One region of the Agrobacterium sp. GD03872 genome, then DNA from elsewhere that is predicted to be linked to it. Evidence: predicted binding sites of a transcription regulator. Region 1 holds the regulator's gene; each other region holds the start of a gene.
What was found. Region 1 encodes LexA, which represses DNA repair genes until DNA is damaged. Its sites were predicted from a motif close to TGTTCNNNNTGTGTTCNG; they were not measured.
Positions count from the first base shown of each region.

Region 2: the regulator LexA is predicted to act here: its motif matches at 3,504-3,521, upstream of N5D22_RS20450 (MazG nucleotide pyrophosphohydrolase domain-containing protein).
Region 3: the regulator LexA is predicted to act here: its motif matches at 3,857-3,874, upstream of N5D22_RS06150 (DNA recombination protein RmuC).
Region 4: the regulator LexA is predicted to act here: its motif matches at 2,832-2,849, upstream of N5D22_RS10205 (UvrD-helicase domain-containing protein).

Region 1 covers NZ_JAOCCY010000004.1:241,568-249,321, reverse strand. The annotation lists gene N5D22_RS12275 (ComEC/Rec2 family competence protein) at 1-276, shown strand, start outside; gene N5D22_RS12270 (glutathione S-transferase family protein) at 299-976, opposite strand; gene N5D22_RS12265 (hypothetical protein) at 1,105-1,347, opposite strand; gene lexA (transcriptional repressor LexA) at 1,403-2,125, opposite strand; gene N5D22_RS12255 (hypothetical protein) at 2,485-2,994, opposite strand; gene N5D22_RS12250 (helix-turn-helix domain-containing protein) at 3,495-5,285, shown strand; gene N5D22_RS12245 (ATP-binding protein) at 5,285-6,076, shown strand; gene N5D22_RS12240 (hypothetical protein) at 6,175-6,582, shown strand; gene N5D22_RS12235 (regulatory protein GemA) at 6,569-7,009, shown strand; gene N5D22_RS12230 (hypothetical protein) at 7,436-7,754, opposite strand, start outside.
Region 2 covers NZ_JAOCCY010000012.1:4,880-12,633, forward strand. The annotation lists gene N5D22_RS20430 (DnaJ C-terminal domain-containing protein) at 1-1,059, opposite strand, end outside; gene N5D22_RS20435 (RT0821/Lpp0805 family surface protein) at 1,270-1,638, opposite strand; gene pdxH (pyridoxamine 5'-phosphate oxidase) at 1,776-2,396, shown strand; gene N5D22_RS20445 (sulfite exporter TauE/SafE family protein) at 2,589-3,368, opposite strand; gene N5D22_RS20450 (MazG nucleotide pyrophosphohydrolase domain-containing protein) at 3,523-3,828, shown strand; gene N5D22_RS20455 (hypothetical protein) at 3,877-4,254, opposite strand; gene N5D22_RS20460 (HAD family phosphatase) at 4,362-5,036, opposite strand; gene N5D22_RS20465 (VOC family protein) at 5,040-5,477, opposite strand; gene tldD (metalloprotease TldD) at 5,679-7,094, opposite strand; gene N5D22_RS20475 (invasion associated locus B family protein) at 7,176-7,697, opposite strand.
Region 3 covers NZ_JAOCCY010000002.1:442,364-450,117, reverse strand. The annotation lists gene dapE (succinyl-diaminopimelate desuccinylase) at 1-858, shown strand, start outside; gene N5D22_RS06170 (hypothetical protein) at 842-1,438, shown strand; gene truA (tRNA pseudouridine(38-40) synthase TruA) at 1,461-2,264, opposite strand; gene fmt (methionyl-tRNA formyltransferase) at 2,264-3,199, opposite strand; gene def (peptide deformylase) at 3,245-3,757, opposite strand; gene N5D22_RS06150 (DNA recombination protein RmuC) at 3,906-5,099, shown strand; gene N5D22_RS06145 (ribokinase) at 5,154-6,053, shown strand; gene trmB (tRNA (guanosine(46)-N7)-methyltransferase TrmB) at 6,066-6,764, opposite strand; gene metK (methionine adenosyltransferase) at 6,936-7,754, opposite strand, start outside.
Region 4 covers NZ_JAOCCY010000003.1:509,395-517,148, forward strand. The annotation lists gene N5D22_RS10190 (efflux RND transporter permease subunit) at 1-989, opposite strand, end outside; gene N5D22_RS10195 (efflux RND transporter periplasmic adaptor subunit) at 986-2,152, opposite strand; gene N5D22_RS10200 (carboxymuconolactone decarboxylase family protein) at 2,379-2,789, shown strand; gene N5D22_RS10205 (UvrD-helicase domain-containing protein) at 2,891-5,365, shown strand; gene N5D22_RS10210 (glycosyltransferase family 25 protein) at 5,470-6,282, shown strand; gene N5D22_RS10215 (DMT family transporter) at 6,554-7,036, shown strand; gene N5D22_RS10220 (DMT family transporter) at 7,033-7,458, shown strand; gene N5D22_RS10225 (DUF2778 domain-containing protein) at 7,522-7,754, opposite strand, start outside.

The DNA.
Region 1 (7,754 bases):
GATATCGCCGATATCGTTATCGTTTCCCGCAGAACTGCCTTTTCACAATGCCGCTCGGGCGCATTGCTGCTGAACCGCGATATTTTGCGGCGAACCGGTTCGCTGGAGATTGATTTCGCCGGCAGCGATCAGGCAGGGGTCGTCGGCAGGCTGCGCGCCGCAATCGCCGGAACGGACAGGCCATGGAGCGAACACCGCTCTTACGACTGGAAAAGCGGCCGTTTTGACCGCGACGTGCCGGATGCCGTCACCCGGCTGCTGGCGGTATCGCCGTAAGCGCCGCCAGCCTCATGACTCGTCAGGCCTTGACGCGCAGATCGGCGGTCAATTCACCGATACCGCCGATTTCTTCTTCATGCGCCGCATCGCGCCAGACTTCCTTCAGGCCGGCCTCGTACCATTCACGCATGGCGGGCAGGGCGAGCAGTCGGTCGCAATAGGCTTTCGCCGCAGGCGAAAGATCGGCGCCGTAGGTCTGGAAACGGAATGCCACCGGGCAGAAGAAGGCATCTACCGCCGTGAATTTCTGGCCGGCGAGATAAGGCCCGCCGAATTTCGCGAGGCCTTCGCTCCACAGCGTATCGATCCGCTTGATATCCGCCGCAAGCCCGGCATCGCCGCCCTGCGGTTTTACGCGAATGCCGACCGACATGGGGTAGAGATTGCGCAGCGTGGAGAAGCCCGCATGCATTTCGCTTGCGGCAGAACGTGACCAGGCCCGCGCCTGCTTGTCGCTTGCCCAGACGCCCTGATGTCTTTCAGCGAGATATTCGGCGATCGAAAGCGATTCCCAGATCGTCACGCCCTCGTCGACAAGGCAGGGCACCTTGCCCGTCGGCGAGAAGGTGGCGAATGAAACGCCTTCGCCGAAGGGGACAAGTTTTTCATCGAAGGCGATGCCGAGCGTGCGCATCAATACCCATGGCCGCAGCGACCATGAGGAATAATTCTTGTTGGCGATATAAAGATCGTACATGGCGCGTCTCCCGGATATGCTGCGCTTCTTATACCTGTCGAAGCGCCGCGGAATATCGAAAATAATCCATGGCACCCATAAGTCCCGTTGATGGGTGACGAAGGGCAGGGGGGCGGGCACCTCGGGTATCACCATTCGGTGACGGCGCTGCGTCCCGCTGTTTCCCGGTCGGCAATACCCGCAACGCCGCCGAAAACTTGCGCCAGACGGCGCGGGATCACAAAAGTCCGCCCGCCGGGCCAGAAGCCACGTGAAACACCCATATGAAATTGCTGTCGATCTTTGCCGGAAGAAACAAATCCGCCCATGGAAAGAACGATCTGTCCAGCTTCCTCACAATCAGCCGAATTGCGGGATGCCGCCATCTTCAATGGGAATTGCATCTACACAACGATCCCGCTTCGAGAGGATGACGGTTGACCCGGATCAATGGTAACGGCGGATCAGCCCAACCAGCTTGCCCTGGATTTTCACCCGGTCCGGCCCGAAGATGCGGGTCTCATAGGCGGGATTGGCCGCTTCCAGAGCAATGGAGGCGCCCTTGCGGCGGAAACGTTTCAGGGTCGCTTCCTCATCGTCCACCAGAGCCACGACGATATCGCCCGGATTGGCGGTATTGCCATTGCGGATGATGACGGTGTCGCCATCGAAAATGCCGGCCTCGATCATCGAATCGCCCTTGACCTCAAGCGCGTAATGTTCGCCCGAACCCAGCATGTCGACCGGAACGGCCACATCGTGAGTGTTGTTCTGGATGGCGGAAATCGGCACACCGGCGGCAATGCGGCCCATGACGGGAACGGTGACGGCGCCGCCGAGATCATTGGCTGGCGCCTTGGGGGCAGGGGCCGGTTCCGGCGCCTTTGGCTTGCCGAGACTGCCTTCGATAACGCTCGGAGAAAAACCGCGCTGCGGCCTTGCGCCCGGAGCGTAAGCCTCGGGCAGCTTGATGACTTCCAGCGCCCGAGCCCTATTAGGTAGCCGGCGAATAAACCCGCGCTCTTCGAGGGCGGTGATCAGCCGATGGATGCCGGATTTGGAGGCAAGATCGAGTGCGTCCTTCATTTCATCGAAGGAGGGCGGCACGCCGGACTCTTTCATTCTTTCATGAATGAAGAGAAGCAATTCCTGCTGTTTGCGCGTGAGCATGAGGAAAACACCCTTGAGAATCGTCGTTGAAGTCGCGAAACAAATACAGAACGAACACTATATGTTCCATATGTGTTCTGCAATCCCCTAAAATTTCGTGAAGCTGTGGAGGTGCGAAAACAAAACGGGAATGGCGCGCCAAAAACTCCGGTAGATAAGCTGGAATGAAAACCGCAAAATTTCGTTGTTTTTATTGGATTTTTTTCCCGTAAATAGGGGTCCCCAATCGCTGTATTGGCAAACCTCGTAATGCGTCATTCTCGCGTAGCGGCTAAGTGACTGATTACGCAGAATATATTGGGAACCTTCTCACGATCTAATGCTCTGCGATGTTGTGATTGGGAACCTTATTGGGAACCCTATAGCTCATCTGGCCGAAGCATATCACGAAGCAACCCCATCTTTTCTTGTCGATCTTCGACCAAGGCCGCCACCACTCTGGCTATTTCGCTAGTTGTGAACTCGGAGGGTTTGCCTTCCGCGCTCACACCGATCCAGCCACCGCTACGAACCATGTGCTGTAGATCGCCCTCGAAACCAAGGAGTACTTCGGCCCAAGTTTCATACGCGTCTTTCTCTTTGGCGGGGTCGAGGATATCGCGATACTGGTCAAAAAGCCGGAAGAACGCTGACAGGATCGCCACCCTCTCACGCTGTGTTGCTATGTAGCCGATCTCTTCATTGAAGGCCGCTTCAGGGCCATATAGTGCGGTAAGGATTTGCTGCTGGGCTAAAGGTACTGCCTCTCGCCGCCGCCATGCGGCGATAGCCTGCTTAGATAGAGCAAGGCTCTTCGCAAGTTCGGTATCAGTTTCCACGCCAACCAGCCGTTTTAGGTTGTCGATGTATAGGTCTATCGGTTTCTTCATTTTTTCCCCGTTGACAAGTACACAAAATGTAGTCATGACTACATCATGATTACTGCATCTCTCTCCGTTCGTGACATACCAGCCAGCGCAGCATTGTTAAATGCGGTGCGAGGAAGATTCATTGCAAGTGGTACATCGTTAAATCAGTGGTGCATTGCGAACAAGATTGATCGAGTTTGGGCTTCGGACGCGCTCGTGGGTAAAAGAAATGGCCCTAAAGCCCTAGCTTTACGCGAAAGACTTATCTCCGTCGCGGAGCGGCTTTAATGCAGGAAGCCGCTTGGATCACAACAATTGAATTTGCGTTCGTAACAGGGATGCAGAGGCAAGTAGCTAACAGGTTATGTCAGGCCATTGTCGCAGGAACGAAGCGACTGTGGCATGGACACGCACTCGAAGTCCGTACCGTCCACGGTCGCGGCGGTCGCTCTGGCATTCAATATCAGGTCAAAGTTTCCAGCCTTCCAGAGCATCTTAAAGACCGTTTAAAGGCGCTTCAAATGACCAATGAAGTCGTGTCGAGCTTTCGTCTCGGCGACGACACCGCCCATCATGAGCGGGCGTGGAAATTCGAAATCATCGAACCGGCTGTTAAACAGCCCAAGGGCAGCGCCGAGCGCAAGGCCGAAATCGACAGACTGGAAGGCGTTTCCCGCCTCGACTGGACCGGCCACAAGCGCACGCTCACCAAATCCACGCTCTATAAGTGGATCGAGACTTACGAGCTATACGGCATCGTCGGCCTTGCACAGCGCGTTCGTCGCGACAAAGGCGACAAGAAGGTGTTTGTCAGCCGTGCTTGGATGAAGGCCGTCCCGTTCGATCATGAGACGATGGGGACGATTCACAGCGATCTCAAGCAGTACGTGCGCAGCCTGATCAAAGGCGGGTCGCAGTTCAAGCAAACCCGCGTTCTGGCTGGCGAAAAGCTCAAGGATATCACGGGAGCTTACGGCTTTGAGACCGATAATCCTTTGGTCTTTTCCATCCCGCAGGAGTTCGTGCAGGACGAACATCAATACAAGGCGGTCTACCGGCATAAGGTTGACCGGAAGGCCAGTGAAGATGACAAGCCGCGTATCCGGCGCTCGACGGCTGGCCTTGTGCCGATGGAAATTGTCGTCATGGACGTGCACCATATCAACGTACATGTGCGCCGCGACGATGGCACATATTCAACACCGAAGCTGATCGCCTTCCATGATATCGCGACCAACCGCGTTTTCTGCGAACTCATCCAGTTCGACAATCGCGGCGGCGTCCGCAACAGCGATATCATCACCGCCTTCGTCAACATGTGCCAGCATCCGGCCTTTGGCGTTCCGCAGTTCCTTTATGTCGATAACGGCTCCGAATACCAGTTTGCCGACGATCTGGAAGACGCCTTGCGGCTCGGCACGAGGCTGATGCCCTTCAATGGCACCAAGGATCGCAATCACGTCATCCGCGCCAAGGCGTACAACGCCGCCGCGAAGCATGTCGAAGGCTGGTTCCGACAGGTAAACCAGCAGCATTTCCGGCACATCCAAGGTTGGCGTGACGATGACCCGATGAACCCAAAGCGGCCCGAGCTCGGCAAGCTGCATGCGCCGTTCGAAGGTGGGTTCGATGCGTTTTGCGATATCGTCTACAGCCATCTTACCTCCTACGAACACATGCCGCAAAAGGGCGCTCTCAAGGGCCGCTCGCCCGCCTTGGTGTTCAAGTCCTTCGTGGACAAGGGCTGGAAAGCGACCGTACTCGATCCGAACAAATTGCTGATGGTGTTCACAAAACCCGTCATGCGGCAGGTGCGTCAGCACGGTATTGACCTTTATAACGGTGTTTGGACATGCGACGGCCTTCTTGAGTTCTTCGGGCGTTCCGTCATCGCCCATGTGCCGAAATACCACGGTTTTGCCGAGCTTCGGATCACCGATGAGGACGGCAACGATATCGGTATCGCGGTTTCCGACAGGCAGTTCGACGTACTGGACGAGCGCGGTGCGAAGGAAAGCGCCCGCCGTGGCAGCATCCGCAACAAGGCGCTGACGAAACTTGCGAAGTCGGTTCCCACTATCGACGTGGGCGCGGAACTGATCGAGTTCGGGCGCAAGCAGTTGCCGGTTGTTCCGAATGAACCGGATGCCACGATCTCCATCAATCAACCCGGATCGCAGCGGCGGGCAATCCTGCCGGTCGCCGTTGATAGTCTGGACGCTCAGCGCCGTGACGACGAAATCCGCCGCTCCAATGACGAAGCGGTCAGCTTGTTATCTCAATTCTTCGGATCAGGAAGGCAGGTACAATAATGCGCGGTCGCCCTGCGAACATTCCCGAAATCATCGTTGAAACCGCCACGGTCAAGCTTGTGCGTGAAGCCGCTCAATACAGCCTTGACCTGCGTTTCCCCGTTCGCCTGATCGGCAAGCCGGGAACCGGCAAAAGCTCTGCACTGTGGCATATCGCGCAGGATTTCGGCGGCGTCTATTGCGAAATCTCACAGCAGAGCAAGGCTCCTAAAGGCATGCTGGAACTGCTTTTGAAGGAAGCTGGTCAGCTTACGCGGCAAAAGTATATCGATGAACTGGCGAACGAAGCCTATTATTATTTCCGGTCTGGCAGTCGCTACAACCAGAAGACTGGCGCTTACGTCGAAGGGCCAATCCTGCTTGTTGTCGATGAAGTTCAGACGCTGGAAGTACCTGCTTTCCGGGAACTTCTCCGTATTCAGGAAAAATGCGGCATCGGTCTTTTACTGGCTGGAAACGCCGAACGGTTGGCATCCACCCGCAAGAAAGAAGCCGACACTTGGGCGCAGATTGAAAGCCGGATCGCCATGACGCGGCAGCTTCCAGCGCCGAGCCGGACGGACTGCGATCTTATCGGCAGCACATATAATGTGGAAGGCATGGACGCTTATGCGGGCCTCGCGGCTTATGGCGCAAAGACGAATTTCCGCGATCTCGTCCAGCTTCTCGAAACAGCCAAGCGCCTTACTGGCGGAGCGACGGGCATCCGGCTCGCGCACCTGAAAAGCGCGCTCGGCATTCTTACAACGAAGCCTGATTTGCTTCGTCTGATGCAACCCGAAGCGGCCTGACCGCCGCTTCATCGCTTTTATCTACCCTTCAATCAACAGGCTCCGCGCATTTGCGCGGCGTAGTGCGGAGTCACGTCCAAATGCAAGAGGAGAATGAAATGCCGACATACAATGTGAAGGAATACAAGGACTACACCGATCTGCTCGATGATATGGAAGTTGCCATTGCGGCCGTCCAGTCCTTCGGCGCGATGGTGGAATATTCGCTTCGCACGGGCGAAGATATCAGCGCTGATGGCTATGGAATGGAACGGCTGCTCAATCTCCAGTGCCGTCATCTCAAAGGGATCGCCAGCGCGCTGCGAAGTGAATTCAAAGAGATCAAGGCGTCGAAGCTGAAGGTCAGAAATTCTGATCAGATTGCAAAGTGGGCGGGCGTGTCCAAATATGCGGTCAATCGCGTGGTTTCGTGCGCGGTCGGTATCGATCTCGGCCCGCCATCTGAAAACCACACGGAGACCCCGCCGTACACCATAAAAAGGGAGGCGGAAGATGCGCGCTCCTAAGGCTTCCACGCCGATCACTGCCAAACAGATTGCGCTGTTGCACGTCGCCAAGAAGCAGCTTGGCCTTGATGACGATACCTATCGCGCCGTTCTTGAGCGCGTCACCGGCTGCGATAGCGCCGCCGATCTGACGCAGCCCGGATTTACCGCAGCCGTGAAATACTTCACGGCCATGGGCTTCCGTTCGACCTGGACAACGCGCAGCTACGGATATCGCCCGACAATGGCAACGCCGCCGCAGGTAGATCTCATCCGGTCACTATGGGCGAAATTCCTTGGCCGGGAAGACGAGAACGACATGGAGCTAAACAAGTGGCTGGATCGCTTCCACAAGGTCTCGTCATTGCGGTTCGTGGATAACAAAAAGGCGGCGAAGGTGATTTCGGCGCTTCGGAACATGAACTCCCGCAAACAGGATAAAAATTGAAGCCGGATTAAAGGCCGTGGAAGCGTTTCTCCAAAATTTCTACGTCATCCGGTCACGGACGATGCAGAAACGCCTCCACGGCCAGATTTAATGAAAAAGCGAGATGAGGCGGATGGAACAAGCAAGCAAGGCAAAACGCCGATTTCTGGACACCGATGCGGTGCGCTTATTCGTGTAACGGCTTGCCGCCGATTCACCGGCGTAATAGAGATCGAGATTCATTTTCTGCGACCACGGATGAACTGGCGCAGGGAACGCGGGGCGGACTTTGGCGACCGCCCCGCAACCATTTAAAGGGTCTATCATTGCCGAGACTGTTGCCTGATGATAAATCTGACAACGTGGCAGCGAAATCCGTAGTCCCAGATGACCCTTGGAGGGGAGCCGGTTTTACCGGGGGCGGTCCCTCCCTGCCACATTTCAATCCTAAAGCGGTTCCTCATAATCGGGATTATCGGGCTCGGCGCTGCTGGCTCTTTCGTCGCCAGTCTCCGGCGCTTCATCTTGATGAAGCCGGTCGTGGCAACTATCGCAGACGGCCACCAGTTCGAACAGGAACTCACATCCTACGTGCTTATAGGTCAGATGGTGGACCTGTTTGGCTTCAGCCAGCCCGCAGCCCTCACACATTCCGCCAGATCGTTTGAATACCAGCTTGCGCTTTTGCTGCCATTCATCGCTCGCCAGATAGTCATTGTATTGATCAAACCAGCTACTGGTTTTCTCGTGTTGCAAGCGGGCATGC
Region 2 (7,754 bases), on a different contig from region 1:
CTTTTCGAGCAGGACGATGCGCAATTCGATGATGAGATCACCGGAGCCGCCCTTGCCGTCGGATAAACCCTTGCCGGCAAGCCTCAGCACCCGGTCGGAGCCGGACCAGGCGGGAATCGTGACATTTTCCTCACCGAGCGGTGTCCGAACTTTCGCTTCGCAGCCCAGAACCGCGTCGCTGAGCGAGATCGGCAATGTCGTGTGGATATCGAAGCCGCGAAGGGAAAAGGCGTCGTCGCGGGCGGCCAGCAATGTCACGGCAAGATCGCCGCGCGCCATGTTGGGAAGTTTCAGCCCCTGTCCCTTCAGCCGCACCACATGCCCGTCCGTCATGCCGGCCTCAAGCTGGAAGCGGACTTCGCGTTCATCGGCAAGCGGCACGGTAATCCACTTGTGCTCCAGCAGATCGGCGACCGTGACAGTGGCTTCCGCGGTGATGTCAGGCGCTTTTTCGGGCGTCTGCTGCGGGGTGCGGAACCGGCGCACGAGGGCGTTGAAGAGATTGGCGGCAAGCGAGGTGGGTGCGGTCCTGTCGTCGCCAGCGCCGGGCTGCGTGGTTTCGCCGGCGGCGGGCATATCGCCTTTTGCGGCGCTCGCGGCAGCCTTTGCCGCTTCCGCCGCCTGCTGCACCTTGGGATCGTTCTGCGCCTCGGCGCCAAAAATCCGCTCGACGATATCTTCGGCGGTTTCCGCTTTTGCGTCGGTTTTCTGGCCAGCCTGCGCCCGGTTGCGGGCGTCGGCGCGGGCCAGTTCCTCCATCAGTTTTTCAGCCGCCTTGGCGCGTTCGGCGGCCTCGCGCGCGGCTTCCCGCTGCTGCATGATGGTTTCGCCGCGCTGCTTTTTCTCGGCCGCCTTGCGGGCCTGATCGTAAAGATCGCGTTTCTTCGGGTCTTTCAGAAGATCATAGGCCTGGCCGATCTCGGCGAATCGCGCCGAGGCATCGGGATCGTCGCGATTGGCGTCCGGATGGACGGTTTTCGCCTTCGTGCGCCAGGCGGCCTTGATCTCCTCATGGCGGGCGTCACGTTTTACGCCGAGGATCGAATATGGATCGCGCATGCGAAACACCAGTTACGTTGGCTCAGGCGCCTGCCGCCTGTCATGGCGCAATCCTGAAACTAACCCCTCCGAAAAGGCGCGCCCGCGATCATTCGCCCGCACGCCCTCGTTTTATCAACGTCGACTGTTGCAATAAGTTGCTAATCACTCCTTTACGCAGGAAGCGCGCCGCGCCCGGCCGGTTCTATTCCCGATGGCAGGGTAAACAGATTATTTCTGCTCGAAGCGGGTCAGCAGCCATTCGCCGGTTTCCGACAGGCAGGCCTGTCCGGCATAGCTCGCCACGCCCTCGAAGGAGTGGCGTGTCGTCCTGAAATCGCGGCAGACGAAACCGCTGGATTTGTCTTCATGGATGGCGGTGACGACGCCGGCGCTGCCGGTGGCGGCATTGGCCCAGGGCAGCGGCTGATCGGCAAGCTTGGCGAGATCGGCCGAGGTGACGGCGTTGCGGATGGTCGCATCGTCGGTCTGCGGCGCATTGTTCGGCTGGTTGGGAATGGAGGCCGTGGAAAGCGAGCGGTCGACCTTGTCGCCGCCGAACAGATCGAGGCTGACGCAGCCGCTCAGCACCACAAGCATTGACACGACGGCGGAAACTTCCGCTACCGACGAAAGGAGGCTCTTTGTTCGACTGTTCGACTTTGCTATGACGGTCACCATCTTTCGCCAGAGATCATCTCTGGGGTCCAAATCAGCTCGGGAGCATTTTAGTCAATATGTCGGAAACGGGGTTAACATCCAGTGACTTCACGGAAGAAAATGAACCGTTCACGCTTTTTGCCGAATGGCTGAAGGATGCGACGGCTTCCGAAATCAACGATCCGAACGCGGTAGCGCTTGCCACCGTGGACGAAAATGGTCTGCCGAATGTGCGCATGGTGCTGCTGAAAGGCGTCGACGACCGAGGCTTTGTTTTCTACACGAATTTCGAAAGCCAGAAGGGTCAGGAGATCCTCGGTCAGAAAAAAGCGGCCATGTGTTTCCACTGGAAAAGCCTGCGGCGGCAGGTGCGCCTGCGCGGTGAGGTGGAGATCGTCAGTGACGAGGAGGCGGATGCCTATTACGCCTCGCGTCCGCGCGGCAGCCGCATCGGCGCCTGGGCGTCCAAGCAGTCTCGGCCGCTGGAAGGCCGTTTCGCGCTGGAAAAGGCCGTGGCGGAATATACCGCCAGATATGCCATCGGCGATATTCCGCGCCCGTCCTACTGGTCCGGCTTCCGCATCCGGCCGCTCAGCATCGAATTCTGGCACGACCGCAAGTTCCGCCTGCATGATCGCATCGAATTCCGCCGCGAGACGCCGGATGCGCCCTGGTCCAAAGTCCGCATGTATCCTTGATTGCGGCGAAAGCGTTGACTGTGGCGAAGGCGTTCGGGTTGTTGGTGAAATCTCACGCCAAACTCGACGTCATCCTCGGGCTTGACCCGAGGATCCATGGTCGCGCCTGATTGTGGATCCTCGCCTCAAGGGCGAGGATGACGGAGAAGGAAGCACACTGCTGTTACAGTTGAAGGCAGTCCCTGTCTTCGCCTATTTCAGCAGCGAATCGAACAGCGGCAGGCCGATGACGGCGGAGATGGCGATCAGCCCATAGCAGATGCGCCGGAACGCCGCCTCGTCGGCAAGCCTGTGCAATTGCGCGCCGGCATAAAGGCCCGCCCCATAAAAGGGCAGGGCGAGCAGGAAAAACACGAAGACATCGGCGGTGAACAGGCCGCCGACAAAATAGCTGGCGATGGAAAACACCGTCGAAACCGCGAAATAGAGAATGACATTGGCGCGCACGAAAGCGCCTTTCAGTGCCCCGCCCAGCCAATAGGCGACGACGGGCGGGCCGCCCAGTTGCGCAGCCCCCGAAAACAGCCCGGCCAGAAACCCGGTGAAGACGGTGAGCGGCGTTTTCGGCCGGCCGCTATAACGCCAGCCGGACACAAGAAATACCAGCAGCACCACGACCACGCCGGAGATGAGCCAGCGCAGGGTCAGTGGATCCCCCTTTGAAAGCAACAGGGTGCCAACCGGCACGCCGACAAGGGCACCGGCCGCCATGGTGAAGACCTCGCGCCGGTCGGCCATGCGAAAGGCAGGCGGTATCATGCCGAGCGTCAGGACACCGTCCACCACCAGCAGAACGGCTGAAGCGATACGCGGCCCGACGATGGCGCTGGCCAATGGAATGAAAATGAGCGCCGCCCCGAAGCCGGAGAAACCGCGGGCGAGGCCGGCAAGAAACGCCGCGCCCGCAAACATGGCGAGCAGCGCCGGGCTATGCGCGGTGACGAGCGAGGAGAAAAAATCGAGATAGGACATGGATGACGGCACGGTTTCGAATACCTTTTTCGTAGCCCTGCTAAGGACGCCTGTCGCGGAAATTTCGGTCACGGCGATATGGCGCCGCCCTTTCGAATCGACCTCGCCGGAGAATCGTGATTAGAGTTGTAGTCTACGAACAAAGGATGAACAAATGCTCATGTCCATGATGCGCCAGTTCGAGGTGGCCTCGCAGAAATATGCCGATGAAAACGGGATCGCCCGTGATCCGGACTGGTACATGCTGAAGCTTCAGGAGGAGGTGGGCGAGGTGACGCAGGCCTGGAACCGGCTGACGGGGCGAGGGCGCAGCAAGGGCCGGAGCGAGGAAGACCTGAAGCGGGATCTGGCCGATGAAACCGCCGATCTGCTCGGGCATGTGCTGCTGCTGGCGCATTCCAATGGTCTCGATATCGAGGCGTCGATAGAGCGGAAGTGGCGCTTCAGGCCTTCGGCATGACCTCTGCTGCGAGTGGACCAGCCTTTGCGGCGGTCCGCCGCTCGGTGTTTATGAGAGCGAAACGATAAAGAACAGAACGGCCAGCACAGCCGCCACCGGCGTCATGACCATGCGCTCCGGGCGGCTTCGCGACATGGCGTTCAATCCGATGCTCACTGCGAGAGTGCAGGCGATGGTCCAGATGCCGGGCTCGATGAAGCCCGCCGGCCAGATGCTGACAAGACCCGCCTTTTGCAGCGGAAAAGATGCGGCAAAGGCATAGATCGGGACAGACACGACGCTGGCGATGCGCTGTATGGCGGGCAATACCCTGTACTCGCCGCCCCAGGCAAAGCGACCGAAGGGCGCACCCGCCGCAAGGGCAATCTGAAACGCGGAAAGGGCGAGCAATATCAGCGTCGCGACCGACACCGCAACAAGTTGCATGATCGCCCCTTCCATGGATGCGCCGCAATGAATTTAAATCAGGCCGGCCTGTCGGCCGGTATGGGCCTCACCATAAAGACCGATGGCTAAGGCCATGTGACGCGGCTTCATGCCCCGGAAAGCAATACCTGCTGCATGAGACCGGCCACCGCATGAAGGTCGCTTGCAATGGCAATGCACTTCTCCCGCATTTCCGCGGTCGGCGGCGCCACATCCGGCACCATGATCGTCATCATGCCCGCCGATGTGGCTGAACGTACGCCCGAGTAGGAATCCTCCAGCGCAAGGCAGCGGCCCGGATCGAGGTCAAGCCGTCGGGCTGCGGTGAGGTAGGGCATGGGTGCGGGTTTCGGTTCGGTATAGTCGCCGCGCGCGACGATGGTGTCGAAACGTCTGAGAAGATCGTGGGGGCCGAGATGGCGAGTGACCGAATCGTGCCGCGACGAGGTGGCGATGGCGCGGCGGATATCGAGCCGGTCGAGCAGATCGAGAATGTCGATGACGCCCGGCTTCAGCGCCACGCCATCAGCCATCATCACGCCAAGATGCCGGAGCCAGGCGTCGCGGAAACTGTCGATCGGAAAATCCGCGCCATAATCGGCAAAGATGGTGCCGGTGATGACGTCCCACGGGCTGCCGCAGACCTTCTGATAGGTCTCGACCTTCATGCCGTGGCCGCCTTCCTCGGAGGCAGCCAGAAATGAATCGCGATAGAGCCTCTCGCTCTCGATCAGCAATCCGTCCATGTCGAAAACCACGGCCTGCGGAAGAAAAGGCAGCATGGCTTAACCGAACCGGAAGGGCCGTTCGCCGAGGCTCTCGAACGGGCGGATCAGATAACCATCGGGATCGGCGACGATGAATTGCCGGTTGCCCACTTCGACCGTGCCGCGCCTGTACCATTTTTCCTCCAGCGGCATGACGAGATCGATGGAGGATCGCTCCAGCCGGGAAAGAATGGGTTGCAGGGAGGGAACGGCGAGTTGCAGGTTCATGCCGCGGCCGAGCGGAAATTCAAGTGCGGCATTGTCAGTCACGAAGGTCCGGGTTGCGCCGATCTGGTCGATCATCAGCTGGGCATCGCCCAGCGCCAGATAGGTGAAACCCTCTTCGGGGCGCTCATAGACCACATGAAAACCGATCAGGTCGCAATAAAAGGCGCGGCTTTTCTGCCAGTCGCTGACGGCAAGTTCAGGAACGAGGGCATTTCGTATGATGGTCATGGTCTCCTTTGCCGCGCGGGCCCGGGGTGGGAGGAGGGGCCTGCCATGAGAGATGATCTTACCGTCTTCCCGGCCGCATGCCAGAGGAAACCTCATCATGGCAGCCATGTGCGGGGTTATGGGCTGACAGGGCGGCGACGCTGCGGGTGAGGACTGTCGCGGCAGGTTCGACGTTTCCCGCGACCGCGCCATGCCGCGGAACTAAGCCTTCGTACCGCCGACGGTGATCTGGTCCATGCGCAGATGCGGCTGGCCGACGCCGACCGGCACCCATTGTCCGGCCTTGCCGCAATTGCCGATGCCGGTATCGAGTTTGGAATCGTTGCCGATCATCGACACGCGCTTCATCGCATCCGGCCCGTTGCCGATCAGCATCGCGCCCTTCACCGGTGCGCCGATCCTGCCGTTCTCGATGAGGTAGGCCTCGGTGCAGCCGAACACGAATTTGCCGGAAGTGATATCCACCTGGCCGCCGCCGAAGGAAACGGCATAGATGCCCTTCTTCACGGAAGCGATGATCTCTTCCGGCGTCTTGTCGCCTGATAGCATATAGGTATTGGTCATGCGCGGCATCGGCACATAGGCGTAGCCCTGCCGGCGGCCGTTGCCGGTCGGCTTGGCGCCCATCAGCCGGGCGTTCTGCCGGTCCTGCATGTAACCGACCAGCCTGCCGTTCTCGATCAGCACATTATAGCCGGAAGGCGTACCTTCATCGTCCACGGTCAGCGAGCCGCGGCGGCTGTCGATGGTGCCGTCATCCACCACTGTGACACCGGGGGCGGCGACCATTTCGCCCATCAGGCCGGCGAAGGCCGAGGTTTTCTTGCGGTTGAAATCGCCTTCCAGGCCGTGGCCAACCGCCTCGTGCAGCATGACGCCCGGCCAGCCGGAGCCGAGCACCACATCCATGGTGCCTGCCGGCGCATCGATGGCGGTGAGGTTGACGAGCGCCTGGCGCAGCGCCTCATCCGCGCCGTGCTGCCAGTTTTCCGTGGTGATGAAATCGCCAAAGCCGACGCGGCCGCCAATGCCGTAGGAGCCGCTTTCCTGCCGGTCGCCTTCGCCCGCCACGACGGAGATGTTGATGCGGGTCATCGGCCTGACATCGCTGACGCGGTGTCCGTCGGCGCGCAGGATGTCCACCACCTGCCAGCTTGCGGAAATAGTCGCCGTGACCTGCCGGACATTCGGATCCTTGTCGCGCAGATAGGCGTCGATATCGGTGAGAAGCTTTACCTTCTCTTCAAAGCTCGGGCTGCCGATGGGGTTCTCGTCGCCATAGAGTTTCTTGTTGGTGCGCTGCGGCGCGGCGGCATAGGAGCCGGAATAACCTTTGGTCACCGCGCCCACCGCATCCGAAGCACGCTTCAGCGCGCCTTGCGACAGCTCGCCCGCATGGGCGTAGCCAACCGTTTCGCCGGCGACGGCGCGCAGGCCGAAACCCTGATCGGTGTTGAAGGAGCCGCCCTTCAGCCGGCCGTTGTCGAAGGTCAGCGATTCGGCCTGGGCATGTTCGATGAAAAGTTCGCCATCGTCAGCGCCGGCAAGCGCCTCGCCGACGAGCTTGCGCAATTGCGTTTCGTCGCAATCGAAGAGTTTTACAAGATCGTCGGTCATGGGAGGCTCCAGTCATTATCGTTCATGACCGATTTAGGCACTGGAGCGGACGGACGCAAGGCTGTCCCTTGATGGCGGGCTTTATGGAAGCGCGTCGTAACCCTCGGCAAAGCCGGAAAGCTCGATCGGAATACCGACGCGATCCTGGTCCACGGCCTCGCGCAGCGCGAAAACCGCGTTCTTGCCGGCGCGCAGCACCTTCAGCAGCTCGTCGTCGATATCCACCTCGACATAGCAGCCTTCGGAGAAGCAGCGGGTGAAATAGGCGCGGCCGATATTGTTATTGTCGATGTAAAGCTCCATGCCATCCTTCAAAAGCACGCCGAGCGGCGCGAGGATGCGAAGGATGCGCGACTTGCGGTCCGCCGTCTTCAGCACCACCACCGAAAGCCCCACTTCAGGCCGGTCGTCGGCGATGACGTTCTGCATCAGCGCGCATTGTTCTTCGGATGCGCCCGCCGGCTTGTCGCAGATGACCGACCATGCGCCATGCGTCGACTTCGGCGTTCCGGGCTGCTGTTGCGCCAGCGCCGCGGCGGCGGGAGCGATGATGGCAAGACCGGCGGCGGCAAGAAAAGTGCGCGCGAGCGGGGAAAGACGCATGGATACCTCTGGGATTCGAATCAGTGCGGCTATTTTGACGCCATAATCCGGAAAAAA
Region 3 (7,754 bases), on a different contig from region 1:
TTCGTTGCCGCCATTGCCCGCCATATCGAAAAATACGGCAAGCCGCAGGGCTCCGTTTCTTTCCTGATTACAGGCGACGAGGAAGGCCCGTCGATCAACGGCACCTCCAAGCTGCTGGAATGGGCAGCCGCCAAGGGCGAGACATGGGACGCCTGCGTGGTGGGCGAGCCGACCAATCCCGACCAACTTGGCGACATGATCAAGATCGGCCGCCGGGGATCGCTTTCCGGCCGCATCACGGTCCACGGCGTTCAGGGCCATGCCGCTTATCCGCATCTCGCCGACAATCCCATTCGCGGGCTGCTGCAGCTGACCCATGCGCTGATGCATCCGCCCTTCGATCACGGCACCGACAATTTCCAGCCTTCCAATCTGGAAGTGACGACCGTCGATACCGGTAATACCGCCACCAATGTGATCCCGGCGCGGGCGACGGCCTCCTTCAACATCCGTTTCAACGATACGTGGACTGCGGAGAGCCTGCGCGCGGAAATCGTCCACCGCCTCGATGCCGCCGCAGCGGAAGGCGAGCTGCGCCCCGACCGTGCGCCGGTGAAATACGATATCGTCTGGGCCGACCGCCCGGCTCATGTCTTTCTTACCCGGAACAATGCTCTCATCTCGTCGCTGTCAGGCGCGGTGGAAGCCGTGACGGGCAAGGAACCCAAGCTTTCGACCACCGGCGGCACCTCGGATGCGCGTTTCATCAAGGATTATTGCCCGGTGGTGGAATTCGGCCTCGTCGGGCAGACCATGCATATGGTCGATGAGCGTGTGGCCGTTGCCGATCTCGAAACGCTGACGCGCATTTACGAGACCTTTATCGAACGCTGGTTCGCCCATGCCGACGGCAAGTGAAATAAGGCTCTATCTGACGGGCCTGTGGCTTCTGCTGCTCGGCGACCATAATGGCGCACGTTATCTGGATCTCTCCGAACGCGGCATGTGGCGGTCCTTCTATTCCGCCCTCTGGTGCCTGCCGGCCATGCTGGTTTCCTGGCTGTGGCTGCGCGCCGCCTTCCTCGCCAGCTATCCGCCCGGCACCGGAACGGGCTTCATCTTCTTCTTCCGTCTGGCGATGGTCGAGGCCATCTGCTGGATCGTGCCGCTGCTGTTGATCGGCATGCTGCTCTTTGCCTTTGGCGCACGGGAAAAATTCGCGCCGCTCGTCACCACCATGAACTGGCTGTCGCTGCCTTTTTCCTACGCCTATGCGGTTCTGATCCTGATCGCATTCTTCCTGCCGCCCTTGCAGGGGCTGATCGCCATTCTCTGGCTGGCGCTGCTTCTGTCGCTGGTCTTCGCCTTCTCGCGGATCGTGCGGTTCTTCATCCGCGACCAGTCGCTGCTCGTCTCGGCCATCGTCATGACGCTGCTGGTGCCCGGCATGCTTCTATCGGAAGCGCTGCAGCGTTTTCTCGGCGTTTATCCGGCCTGAGAACCGGCGTGGGTTTTAGCGGTCAGTCTGCGTCCTCAGCCATATCGGATTCAGGGTACCTGCGACGCGGCGGAATGACGTCGGGATAATCGACCTGCATGAAATAAAGACCATCCGGTGGTGCGACAGGGCCGCAGGCCTTGCGATTCCGCGCTTCCAGTGCGGCGCGCACATCCTCCGGCGTCATTGTCCCTTCGCCTGCGAGTTTCAGCGTGCCGGCGAAGGAACGTATCTGGTTGTGCAGAAAGCTCTGCGCCGTCGCACGTATCTCGATGAGATCGCCGGTGCGCGTCACATCCAGCCGGTCGAGCGTGCGCACGGGGCTGTTCGCCTGACAATGCACGGAGCGGAAGGTAGTGAAATCATGCCGGCCGACGAGCATCTGGGCGGCTTCATGCATGCGCTCATGGTCCATGTCCTTCGACACCCACCATGCCCGCTTGTGCTCCAGCGCTAGCCGGGCCTTACGGCAAATGATGCGGTAAAGGTAGTGCCGACGAAGGGCGGAAAACCGGGCGTCGAAATCCTCGGTCACGGAAGCGGCGTCGAGGACGGCCACGGCTTCACCCGCCATGGCGAGATGCGCATTGAGGGCGTTGCGAAGCTTGTAGGGCTCCCAGTCTCGGGAAAGATCGACGTGGACGACCTGCCCGACGGCATGCACGCCGGAATCGGTGCGGCCGGCGCCGCGAATGGAGACGCTCTCTCCCGTCAACGAGCGAACCGCAGCCTCCAGCGCACCCTGAACCGACGGGCCGTTATCCTGCCTCTGCCAGCCATAATAAGGCGTGCCGTCATATTCGACGGTCATGCGGAAACGTGGCATCAGCCGAGCCTCGTTGTGGTCGGAACGGGTGTGCCGCGCACGAAATCGGCCGCCGACATCGGCTTGCCGCCCGCCTTCTGCAGACGGGTGAGCCGCACGGCGCCGCTGCCGCAGGCAATGGTAAGGGCGTCATCGAGCGCCGCTCCCGCTTCCCCCATGCCGCTTGCCAGTTCGGAGGCCAGAACCTTCACGCGCTCCGCCTTGCCGCCTATGTCCATCTCCAGCCATGCGCCGGGAAAAGGCGAAAGGCCGCGAATGTGATTATGCACGTCCCGCGCCGGCCTCGAAAAATCGATGCGGGTCTCGCCCTTGTCGATCTTCGCGGCGTAGAGAACGCCCTCCTCCGCCTGCGTGACGAGCGGCAGGTCGCCGGCTTCCAGCTTGTCCATCGCCTGCCGCATCAGCCGCGCGCCTGTCAGCATCAGGCTGTCGTGCAGCTCGCCGGCGGTCATGTTCTCATCGATGGCGACCTTGGCGGTCAGCGCTACGGGGCCGGTATCCAAGCCCTTTTCCATTTTCATGACCATCATGCCGGTTTCAGCATCGCCAGCCATGATCGCCCGCTGGATGGGGGCGGCACCGCGCCAGCGCGGCAGCAGCGAGGCGTGGCCGTTATAACAGCCAAGGCGCGTGCCGGAGAGGATCGCCTCTGGCAGCAGCAGCCCGTAAGCCACGACAACCGCCACATCGGCATTGAATTCCCGGAACTGCTGGCGGTCTTCCTCTGCCTTGAAGTTCACCGGCGTCAGCACAGGCAGGCCCAACAATTCGGCGGCCTGATGCACCGGGGACTTCTGCAGATCGAGGCCACGACGGCCGCCGGGACGCGGCGGCTGGGTGTAGACCGCAACGATCTCGTGGCCGGCCTCCACCAGTGCACGCAGGGTGGGAACGGAAAAATCCGGCGTACCCATAAAAATGATGCGAAGAGCCATCGTCGCCCCCTGCCCTGTCGTCCATTCCGGTCCAGAGAGGACGGATCAGATCTTTGCGCGGGCCGCTTTCGTGAATTTCTTGATGACCATGTCGCGCTTCAGCCGCGAAATATGGTCGATGAAGAGAACGCCGTTCAGGTGATCGATCTCGTGCTGCAGACAGGTCGCGAGCAGACCATCCGCCTCGACCGTCTGCTGCTTGCCGTCGCGGCCGACATATTGCACCGTGAGCGATGCGGGACGCTCAACCTCGGCGTAATAATCGGGGATGGAGAGGCAGCCTTCCTCATAGGTCGAGATATCGTCCGACACCTTGAGGATTTCCGGATTGATGAAGACGATAGGGGTCTTTTCCTCGCCTTCACGCGCAACGTCGATCACCAGCATGCGGCGCGGCACGCCGATCTGAATGGCGGCAAGGCCGATACCCGGCGCATCATACATGGTTTCCAGCATGTCGTCGGCAAGACGCAGCACCTCGGCATCCACCTTTTCGATGGGCTTCGATTGCTGGCGCAGCACGGGATCGGGCAAAATGATAAGCGGTTTGATGGTCATGGCTTCCCATAACGTATCTCTTGCGCGGAGGGAATAAAAAACACGAGGTTCAAACCGCCGCCGGCATGCGCCCCGCCCGACTCATTTCCGCCGCAGGAATGTTCTTGTTTTGATCTTCCGAATCATTGGAAATCTGCTAGATTTAATCATGAACATAGATTTCTCCGTTCTCCTCGATCCCGCGCTGCGGGCCGGCTCCCTCGATATCAGCTTCGGCGCGCTGCTCGCGGCTCTGGTTTTCGGCCTGGCCACGACCTGGCTGGTGACGGCAAACCGTGCCAAAAAAGCGGGCGCCGACGGTGAGATCTCCGATCTTCTGAAAACACAGTCCGAACTGCATGGCCGGATCGCGGCCATGGCGGAAACGCTCGGCACCCGCCAGACCGAGATGAGCCAGACGCTGAACCAGCGTCTCGACGGCATGTCGCAGCGCCTCGGCGAAACGCTGACGGAACAGACCCGGTCGACGCATGAGAATCTGAGCCGCCTGCAGGAGCGCCTCGCGGTCATCGACGCTGCGCAGGGCAATATCCGGGATCTGGCCAAGGACGTGGTCGGGCTGCAGGCCATCCTTTCCAACAAGCAGACGCGCGGCGCTTTCGGGCAGGCGCGCATGGAGACGCTGATCGCCGACGCCCTTCCCGCCGGCGCTTTCCAGCTTCAGCCGACGCTTTCGAACGGTTATCGCCCGGACTGCACCATCAAGATGCCGAACAATGCACCGCCGCTTGTGATCGACGCCAAGTTTCCGCTGGAGGCCTGGAACGCCATCAAAGCGGATGAGACGCCGGAAACCAGACGCGCCGCCGTGCAGCAGTTTCGCCGCGATATGGAAGTGCATATTCGCGACGTGGCCGAGAAATATCTCATTCGCGGCGAAACGCAGGATACGGCATTCATCTTCGTGCCATCCGAATCGATCTTCGCCGATATTCACCAGCATTTCGAATATCTGGTGCAGCGCGCCCACCGCGCCCGTGTCGTCATCGTGTCGCCGTCGCTCCTGATGCTGTCGGTGCAGGTCATCCAGTCCGTGCTCAAGGATCAGCGGATGCGCGAGCAGGCGCATCTCATTCAGGGGGAAGTGGCATTGCTTATGGACGATGTGCGGCGGCTGGACGACCGGACGCGCAAGCTGCAAGCGCATTTCGGGCTGGCGCAGAAGGACGTGGACATGATGCTGATCTCCTCCGACAAAGTGCTGGCGCGCGGCCAGAAGATCGAAGGTCTCGATTTTTCACCGACGGAAAAAGAGGCCCCGCATGGAGAAATCGAGCAGGCGCGTCGCTTTGCCGAAAACAGAGCCGGGGCGGCCAAATTACGGGTAGTTGACGACGAGTGATCGTCTCGGGCAAAGTCGCGGCCTTGCTCAAATTTCATATGGACCCAGCGCCCCATGATTACTGTTTTCGGCTCCATCAACATGGACCTCGTCGCGACTGCCAAACGCCTGCCCAAGCCCGGTGAAACCGTGACAGGGGAGACCTTCTCCACTGCCGCCGGCGGCAAGGGCGCCAATCAGGCGCTGGCTGCGCGGCGGGCAGGCGCCACGGTCAAGATGGCTGGCGCTGCGGGCGATGACACCTTTGCCGCGCCGGCGCTGACCCTGCTGCGCGACGCCGGCACCGATCTGTCCCTGGTCAAGACAGCGCCAGGCCCGACGGGAACGGCGGTGATCCTGATCGGCGAAGGCGGGGAGAACATGATCTCGGTCATTCCCGCCGCCAATGGCGAAGTCTCCGCATCCGACGCAGCAAAAGTCCTGGCGGAAATGTCGGCGGGCGATATTCTGATGCTGCAGTTCGAAATACCGGCGGCAGCCATCGAAGCGGCGCTGACGGCCGCCAAGGCGAAACGCATCACCACCGTCATCAACACAGCACCGCTGACCGCAGACGGTCCGCGACTTGCCGGCCTTGCCGATATCGTCATCGCCAACGAAACCGAGTTCGAGCTGCTGATCGGCAAGAACGGCCTCTCCGGTGCCGAGCGGGAAAGCGAACTCAAGGCCCTGCATGACAGAACCGGCCAGACATTGATCGTGACGCTTGGCGCAGACGGTGTGATCGCCATGCGCAACAGCAAGGTCTACAGGGCTTCGGGCCTCAAGATCGAGCCGGTCGATACTGTCGGTGCGGGCGATACCTTCTGCGGTTATCTCGCCGCCAGTCTCGATCAGGGAATGGATTTCGAAAAGGCGCTGAAACGAGCCGCCGTTGCAGGTTCGCTCGCCTGCACCCGTGCCGGCGCGCAGCCTTCAATTCCGCTGGCAGCGGAAGTGGATGCGGCGCTCTGAGAGATCAGCCGCTCAACGACGGATGAAGGTGAGATAGGCCGAGCTGCGGCCTTCTCTTTTCGCCTTGTTCTCGTAACGCGTGCCCGGCCAGTTGGCATAGGGCGTGCGCCAGTCATCAGCACTCGTCGCCGTCCATTCAAAACCGCCATGGCGGGCGCAATGCTGCAGCGTCCAGTTGACGTATGTATCGATATCTGAAGCGAAGCAGAACTTTCCGCCGGGTTTCAGCACACGATGGAAGCGGGCTAGGTTGACGTCTGAAACAAAACGACGCTTCCAGTGCTTCTTCTTCGGCCACGGGTCAGGATAGAGAAGATCGATATGATCGATCGATGCTTCCGGCAACCAGTCCAGCAATTGCGTCGCATCATCGTCGTAAAGGCGGATATTCATCAGCTCGCGTTCGCGTACGGTGGCGAGCAGCTTGGCCATGGAGTTGACGAAGGGCTCCACGCCGATGAAACCCGTCTCGGGGTTTTCAACCGCGCGGTGAGCGAGATGCTCACCGCCGCCAAAACCGATCTCCAGACGGATCGACCGCACATCCGCGGGGAAAAGAGCGGCGAGATTTTGCGGCGGGGCGCTTTCCAGATCGATTTTCAGCAAAGGCAACAGATTCTCGATTGTATCGACCTGCTGATTGCGCAGGGGCTTGCCCTTGCGTCTGCCAAAAAACGCTTCCGTCGCGCGCGAACGCCGTTCTTCCGTCATCTCATACTCTCAAGAACAAATAGACTTAACCCGCACAGCGCCACATGAGGCACTGTGCGGGTTACAAAAGTTGGTGACGGTATCTATCAATCGCCGTCAAATAACAAGCGCGATATCTGGTTGACGCATTTTCCGGACGTAAAACCGCTACGCAATTTTACTGGAAATGCTTCAAGCGCTCAAAGCTTCCTTGAGCGGCTTCACCAGGTCGAGCTTCTCCCAGGAGAAGGAGCCGTCACGGCCGGCCTTGCGGCCGAAATGGCCGTAGGAAGACGTCTTGGCGTAGATCGGCTTGTTGAGATCGAGATGACGGCGAATGCCCGACGGCGAAAGGTCCATGACCTTGCGGATCGCGGCCTCGACCTGATCTTCGCTAACCTTGCCCGTGCCATGCAGATCGACATAGATCGACAGCGGCTGGGCGATGCCGATCGCGTAGGAAATCTGGATCGTGCAGCGCTCGGCAAGACCGGCAGCCACGACGTTCTTGGCGAGATAACGGGCGGCATAGGCGGCGGAACGGTCGACCTTGGTCGTGTCCTTGCCGGAGAATGCACCGCCGCCATGGGGCGCAGCGCCGCCATAGGTATCGACAATGATCTTGCGACCCGTCAGGCCGGCATCACCATCGGGACCGCCGATGACGAACTTGCCGGTCGGATTGATGTACCACTGGCAATCGTCGGCGATCTTCAGGTCGCCCAGAGCTTCGCGGATATAAGGCTCGACAACGGCGCGAACCTTCTTCGAATCCCAGCTCGCATCGAGATGCTGCGTGGACAGGACGATGGATACGGCTTCCGCCGCCTTGCCGTCGACGTAACGAACCGTCACCTGACTCTTGGCATCGGGGCCGAGCTTTGCCGCTTCGCCTTCGCCGCTCTTGCGGGCGGTGGCGAGCAGCTGCAGGATACGGTGGGAATAATAGATCGGCGCCGGCATCAGATCCGGCGTTTCCTTGCAGGCGTAACCGAACATGATGCCTTGGTC
Region 4 (7,754 bases), on a different contig from region 1:
TCGTCGCTGGTCACGACAATACGCGTACCCTCGGGCAGATTGGCCGACATGGTCTCGACCGCTGCCTTCACACCAGTGGAAATGCTGAGCGTGTTCGACTGCGCCTGACGGATGACACCGAGACCGACGCCCTGCACGCCGTTGGAGCGCAGCGAGGTGGATTCGTCATCCGCACCCAGCATGACGGTCGCGACGTCGCGAAGGCGGATATTGTTCTTGATGAGAAGATTGGAAAAGTCTTCGGGTTTCGTCAGGCTGGCCGTAGCGCGCACGACGATGTCCTGCGTCGTGCTTTTCAGCGATCCCGCCGGCACATCGAGCGCAGCGCTGGCCAGCGCATTGGAAACATCGGTCACGGTCAGACCACGGCTCGCCAATGCCGCCTGATTGAGATCGACGCGGAAGACCTTTTCCTGGTCGCCGTAAAGCTCCACATCGGCCACGCCGTCGACGGCGGCCAGACGGTCGATGATTTCGTCATCAACAAGCTTGGTCAGGTCTTCCATGCTGAGCGTGGAGGAGGTGACGGCAAGGCGCATGATCGGCTGGCTGTCGGAATCCGCCTTGATGATCTGCGGCTCGTCGGCATCGTCAGGCAATTCGTTGGTAACGCGGCCGATGGCGTCGCGCACGTCGTTGGCGGCGACGGCCAGATCGACATCGTCGCCGAATTCCAGCGTCACGCGGCTGGTGCCGAATTGCGAGTTGGACGAGATGGACTTGACGCCGCTGACACGCGCCACCGCGCCTTCGATGGTCTGCGTTACTTCCTGATCGATGGTTTCGGGCGCAGCCCCCTCATAGGTGGTCCTGACGCTGATCGTCGGCCGGTCGACGTCAGGCAGTTCGCGCACTTCGACGCCCACTAGGGCGGCAAGGCCGGCAACGACCAGCAGCGTGTTGAGAACCGCCGCCAGGATCGGCCGGCGAACGAACAATGCGGTAAAGGCGAGCTTGGAATCCTGACCGGAGGGCGGCTGCGTCGTCATTGGCTGGCAACCTCTTCGGGTTTCGGTTGATTGCCGACGCGGACCGCGCCGCCTTCCCTGACACGCTGCAGGCCCTCGATCACGACAGGCTCGCCATCCGCCAGTTCCGCCTTGACGAGAACGGCATCCGGGTTGCGCTGCACGATCTGCACCCTCACCTTGTTCGATTTATTATCGGTCACGCGCCAGACGTAGGAGCCTTCAGCATCCCACTGCACGGCCAGCGGGTCGACCGAAGCATAGGTCTCCCCGGCAAAACGCATGGTGACGCCGAAGGACATGCCCGCCCTCAGCTCATCCTTCTCATTGCCGAATTTCGCCCGGATGCGGATCGTCCGGCTCGCCTCGTCGACGCGGTTGTCGACGGCTTCGATTTCGCCCTTGAAGGTCTCGCCCGGCCGGGAAATCGACGTCGCCTCCACCGGCATGCCGATCTTGATCGCGGTTGCGAACCTTTCCGGCGCCCAGAAATTGACGAGAATTTCGGAACGGTCGTCAATGCTGACGATGGTCGACTGCGTGGTGACGTTATCGCCGATATTGGCGGCGACAATACCTGCCACGCCTTCAATGGGCGCGACGATGTCGCGACGCTTGAGATTGAGTTCGGCGGTGCTCAGCGCAAGCTTGGCGGCTTCCTCGGCAATCTGCGCATCCAGCACGTCAAGGCGGGACACGGATTTCAGGTTCTTGTAGGAATTGGATTTTTCAACGGCGCTGCGCAGCGCCACCTGCGCCTTGTCGCGCTCGATCACCTGCTCCTCGTCATCGAGCCGCGCCAGCACCTGCCCCTTCACCACGCGGGCGCCGGAGGAGGTGCGGATTTCCGAAAGCGTGCCTGAAGCCTGCGGCATGACGACGACCGACTGGATCGCCTCGCCATTGCCGATGGCGTTCAGCCGGTCATTGACCGTGCCTTTCTTCACCGGGGCCGTCACCACCAGTGTGGCGTTGCCGTTGCGGCGCGCACCGCCGGCATTCTGTCCCGTCGGCGCACCGGCCGCCGAGCCGCCGGATGCAGCGACTTCAACCGCCCCGGCAGGCGTTTTGCCAAGCCCGATCGCGGTGAGCACATTGCGGGCTTCAGGCGAATAAAAGCCCCAGAGACAGAGCCCTGCTCCCACCACGGCAACACTGACACCCACCTGTTTCCAGACCCGCATATATTTCTCCGGTCGATCCGCGCAGCATAAGGAATTCCCGGAAGCGCACGCCCCGGGACATATGCGCAGTATTCCCGCTCGCTTGAAACGAGGCAACGCACAAATCCGTTTCTTACGTAATTGTAATTTGTGATGGATTCTCGTCGAACACACGACAAACGCCATTTTTATCGCAAATATTCTTCGGCGCGGTAATCTGCCCCCAGGAAAAGAGCCGGAGGAAACCATGAGCACTGTAACGAAAGCCCCAAATCCCGAAGCCGACCCGCGCGTCAAGGCGGTGTTCGATGACATCCGCACCACCCGCAAATCGGATTTTATCAACAATATGTGGCTCTACCTCGCCTTCGATCCCGATCTGCTTGAAAAGACCTGGGCCGAGGTCAAGGCGGTGATGGCGACACCTTCGGCGCTCGATCCCGTGGTGAAGGAAATGCTCTATATCGCCGTTTCCGTCACCAATGGCTGCTCCTATTGCGCCCATTCCCACACCGCCGCCGCCAAAGCCAAGGGCATGACCACCGAGCAGCACGCCGATCTCTTGCGGGTCATCGCGCTTGCCGCCAAGACCAACCAGCTTGCGGTGGCGCTGCAATTGCCCGTGGATGCCGCTTTCGACGCCGACAGGCAGGCATGAAGTGAAAAAATGCCTTGGAATGGGCGTTTTGACTGATGATACTGGAATAAAAGCAGAACACGGTTCTGGCCTTTATATCCCGAATCACTACATTGGGCCGCATGAGCAACAGTTTTGACGATATGCCGTTCTTCGATGAAGAACCCGTGACGCCGCGCAGGGCGACGAACAATGCCGGTGCGGAAAACGGCGGCGGGCTTGGCATTGCCGCCCGCGCCATGGCGGCGCGCGATCAGGCGCGTGCTGCGCCCGACTATCTTTCCGGCCTCAACCCGGAACAGCGCGACGCCGTGGAAACGCTTGACGGACCCGTTCTCGTCCTTGCCGGCGCAGGCACAGGCAAAACCCGCGTTCTGACCACCCGCATCGCCCATATTCTCGCCACCGGCCGCGCCTATCCGAGCCAGATCCTTGCCGTGACCTTCACCAACAAGGCCGCCCGCGAGATGAAGGAACGTATCGGCGTTCTGGTCGGCGGCGCTGTCGAGGGCATGCCCTGGCTCGGCACCTTCCACTCCATCGGCGTCAAGCTGCTGCGCCGTCATGCCGAACTGGTCGGCCTGAAATCGGATTTCACCATTCTCGATACCGACGACGTGGTGCGGCTGATCAAGCAGCTCATTCAGGCCGAAGGTCTTGATGACAAGCGCTGGCCGGCAAAACAGTTCGCCGGCATGATCGACGGCTGGAAGAACAAGGGGCTGACGCCGCCGGATATTCCGGAGGGCGACAGCCGCGCTTTCGCCAACGGCAAGGGCCGCGAACTCTACGCCGCCTATCAGGCCCGCCTGAAGACGCTGAACGCCTGCGACTTTGGCGATCTTCTGATGCACCCGATCAGCATCTTCCGCCGCCACACCGATATTCTGAAGGAGTATCACCAGAAGTTCCGCTACATTCTGGTGGATGAATATCAGGACACCAATACGGCGCAATATATGTGGCTCAGGCTGCTTGCACAGCGCGCCAAGGGTGAGCCGCAGAATGTCTGCTGCGTCGGCGATGACGACCAGTCGATTTATGGCTGGCGCGGTGCGGAAGTGGACAATATCCTGCGCTTCGACAAGGATTTCCCCGGCGCCAAGGTCATCAAGCTCGAACGCAACTATCGCTCCACCGAGCATATTCTCGGCACGGCCGGCCATCTGATCGCCCATAATGAAGGACGTCTCGGCAAGACGCTGTTCACCGAACGCAGCAGCCCGGATGACGAGAAGGTCATGGTGCATGCGGCCTGGGATTCCGAGGAGGAAGCCCGCGCTGTCGGCGAGGAAATCGAACAGCTCCAGCGCAAGAACCATAATCTGAACGACATGGCGATCCTCGTCCGCGCCTCCTTCCAGATGCGCGAATTCGAAGACCGGTTCGTGACGCTCGGCCTCAATTACCGCGTCATCGGCGGCCCGCGCTTTTACGAGCGCCTCGAAATCCGCGACGCCATGGCCTATTTCCGTCTCGTCTGCCAGCCGGCCGACGATCTCGCCTTCGAGCGGATCGTCAACACGCCCAAGCGCGGCCTTGGCGACACGACGATCCGCAATCTGCATGATTACGCCCGCGCCCGCGATATTCCGATGCTGGCGGCAGCCGCCGACATCATCGAGACCGACGAGCTGAAACCGAAGGCGCGCAAGGCGCTGTTCGACGTGGTGCAGGATTTCCGCCGCTGGCAGGGCCTGCTGGAAAACACCGAACACACCACGCTTGCCGAGCAGGTCCTCGACGAAAGCGGCTATACCGCCATGTGGCAGGCCGACAAGAGCGCCGAAGCGCCCGGACGGCTGGAAAACCTGAAGGAACTCATCCGCTCGATGGAGGCCTTCGAGAGCATGCGCGGCTTCCTCGAGCACGTCGCGCTGGTCATGGATGCCGAGCAGAACGAAAATCTCGATGCCGTCTCGATCATGACGCTGCACTCCGCCAAGGGCCTGGAGTTCGACACCGTCTTCCTGCCCGGCTGGGAAGAAGGCCTGTTCCCGCACCAGCGGGCGCTGGACGAAGGCGGCCGCTCCGGTCTGGAGGAGGAGCGCCGTCTGGCCTATGTCGGCATCACCCGCGCCAAGAAGCTCTGCCATATCTGGTTCGTGTCGAACCGGCGTATCCATGGCCTGTGGCAATCCACCCTGCCCTCGCGTTTTCTCGAAGAGCTACCGCCCGCCCATGTGGATGTCGCGGCGTCCGACAGCAATTACGGCGGTTATGGCGGACGCGGCGGTTATGGCCAGTCGCGCTTCGACAAGGCCGACCCCTTCACCAACAACTATTCCACCCCCGGCTGGAAACGCGCGCAGCAGAACCGCAGCGATGCCACCCGCGACAATTGGGGCACCCGCTCCGGCCATGCGGTCGAACGCATCGGTTATGGCGAAAGCGGCCCGCGCAGCCGCACGATCGACGGCGAACTGGTGGCGAAATCCGTCGCCGACACGCCATCGAAATTTTTTGTCGGCGACCGCGTCTTCCACCTCAAATTCGGCAATGGCAACATCTCCGCCATCGAAGGCAACAAGCTGACGATCGACTTCGATCGCGCCGGCCAGAAGCGTGTGCTGGACGGATTTGTGGAAAAGGTCTGATTCGACAACCATGAGTGCCTGAAGGCGGCTTTTTCCATAGCCCGCGTCATGCCGTTGCAATAAAGGAGTTGCAATGGGGACCTGAGAACCGGGCGAGGACTGCTTTGCATATATTACCGAAAAGTCAGCGCAGGCTCGCCGTTTTCCTGATCAATATGGACAGCGCCACCAAACGCCTCGCGGATATGACCGCGCGCCTCGACGCCATGGGGCTCAAGGCGGAGCGTGTCCCCGGCGTCAATGGCCGCGAACTGAATTATCCGATCCCGGAATTCAGCGAGATATCCTACATGCTCATGCATGGCCGCCGTACCTCGCCGCCGGAAATCGGCTGCTATCTCAGCCATGTCGCTTGCGCCAATAAATTCATGGCGGGTGATGCAGATATCGCGCTTATCCTCGAGGATGACGTGGTCTTCGACGATGATTTTCTCAACGCCATAGACGAGGCGGTGCTGAACGACGGCGACTGGGATTTGCTGCGGCTCACGACCGTCAGCAATGGCCGGAAATTCCCGTTCCGCCCGCTTTCCAACGGTCGTTCGCTCGCCATTGCCATCACGCGGGAAAAAGGGTCGGGAGCCTATCTCGTCAACCGCCGCGCCGGAAAATGGATATCGAAGCTGATCCCCATGCGGCTCGCCTATGATATCGCATTCGATCTCGAATATCTCGCGGGGCTGAAGGCGGCCTTCCTCTACCCGCTCTGCGCCACACAGGATGCGGATGGGGAAAGCCAGATTCAGAACAATCTGCGCATCTACCGCCTGCCGCGCTGGCGCTATTTCACCGTACTGCCCTATCGTGCCTTTCTGGAAACCAGCCGGTTCCTGCTTCACGGCATCCGTTATTTAATGGCGAAGACACGCGTGGCGATGGAACGCGGCAAGAACACGACCGCCCCGGCCGGTCATTGATCGATCCGCTTTATACTTCGCCGGGCGTGAAGCCGACCAGATAGACTGCCGCGACCACGGCTGCGAGAATAAAAAGCGAAATGACGAAAATCGTCATCCGGTTCAATGGTTTGCGCGTCGTTTTCTGCATATTGCAATAATGCGTGGCAGGCTCGCTTGTTCCGTAGCGCACAGGATAATGTCGCCCGACGCGGCAAAGCGGTGCAATTCGATTCCGCTTCAGGCACATATCGGCTAAAGCTCGGGTTCCTCTTCAGCTTTCCGGCCCGCCATGACAGATACGACGCATCCCCGCCTCAACCCGCTGCATCTTGCCGCCGCCTTCGCCAGCGGCTGCCTTTTGACATTGATGGTGCATTTCAACGGTCAGCTCGCCCACTACGGCAATGCGTTGTTTTCCTCCTGGACGGCGCACGGCACCGGCACGGTGGCGGCGCTGATCTATCTCGCCATCATGCGCCCGAAAAAAGACGCCGCGACACCGGCAAAGCCGAAAGCGCCGCTCTGGGCCTATTGCGGCGGGGTCGTGGGTGCGGCCATCGTCATCCTCACCTCGACCGCCGTCAATTCGCCGCTGGCGCTTTCCGGCACGATTGCGCTCGGTCTCGGTGGACAGGTAATCTTCAGCCTGCTGGCGGATCTTTTCGGCCTCTTCGGCCTGCCCAGAAGAAAGCCGGACCTGCGGGACATGGCGGCGGTGGCGCTGATCCTGTGCGGCAGCGCGCTCATCATCCTTGTCGGGAGAACGGCATGATTGTCTGGATCGCCATGGCCTTTGCCGGCGGCGTCTTCGTGGCGCTGAGCCGCCAGATCAACGGCCGCCTCAGCCTCTCGAATTCGCCGCTGATCGCATCGTTCTGGAACCACATTGTCGGTTTTGCCGTGCTGACGGTCATCGGCCTCATCGTCGGCGGCCTCATTCCGCCGGGCGCGGCCGATGCCCCCTGGCTCGCCTTTATCGGCGGCCCGATCGGCGTCGTCTTCATCGCTTCGGGAAGCTGGCTCATTCCGCGCATCGGTGCGGTCAATACCGCCCTTCTGGTCATCAGCGGCCAGATGGTTTCAGGCGTGGCTCTCGATCTTTTCAGCGATCACCCGCCGAAAATCTGGGCAAGCGCACTCGGCATCCTGCTCATCCTCGCCGGCATGGTGCTGACACAGCGGCGCGGTCGCTAGAGCATTTCCATTAAAAAATGCGCTGCGGTTTTACGTCCGGAAAATGCGTGGAACGAGGAAAGCTCAGGAATCGCTGCCGCGCGAGAACATGCCGAGCAGGGTCTTGCCGCCGCTTTTACCGCCACTGCTGGCCAGCGTCGGCCGGTTGCCGTTCAACTTCGGCACCACCACCATGCGCTTGACTTCGCCGCGCTTGAAGGCCGCAAGAAAGCGCGGGTAATCCCGGAACACCACGCAGCCATTCGATTCGCCGCGTTTCGCCAGCATGTAGGTATGCGCCAGAAGACCGTCGCGGC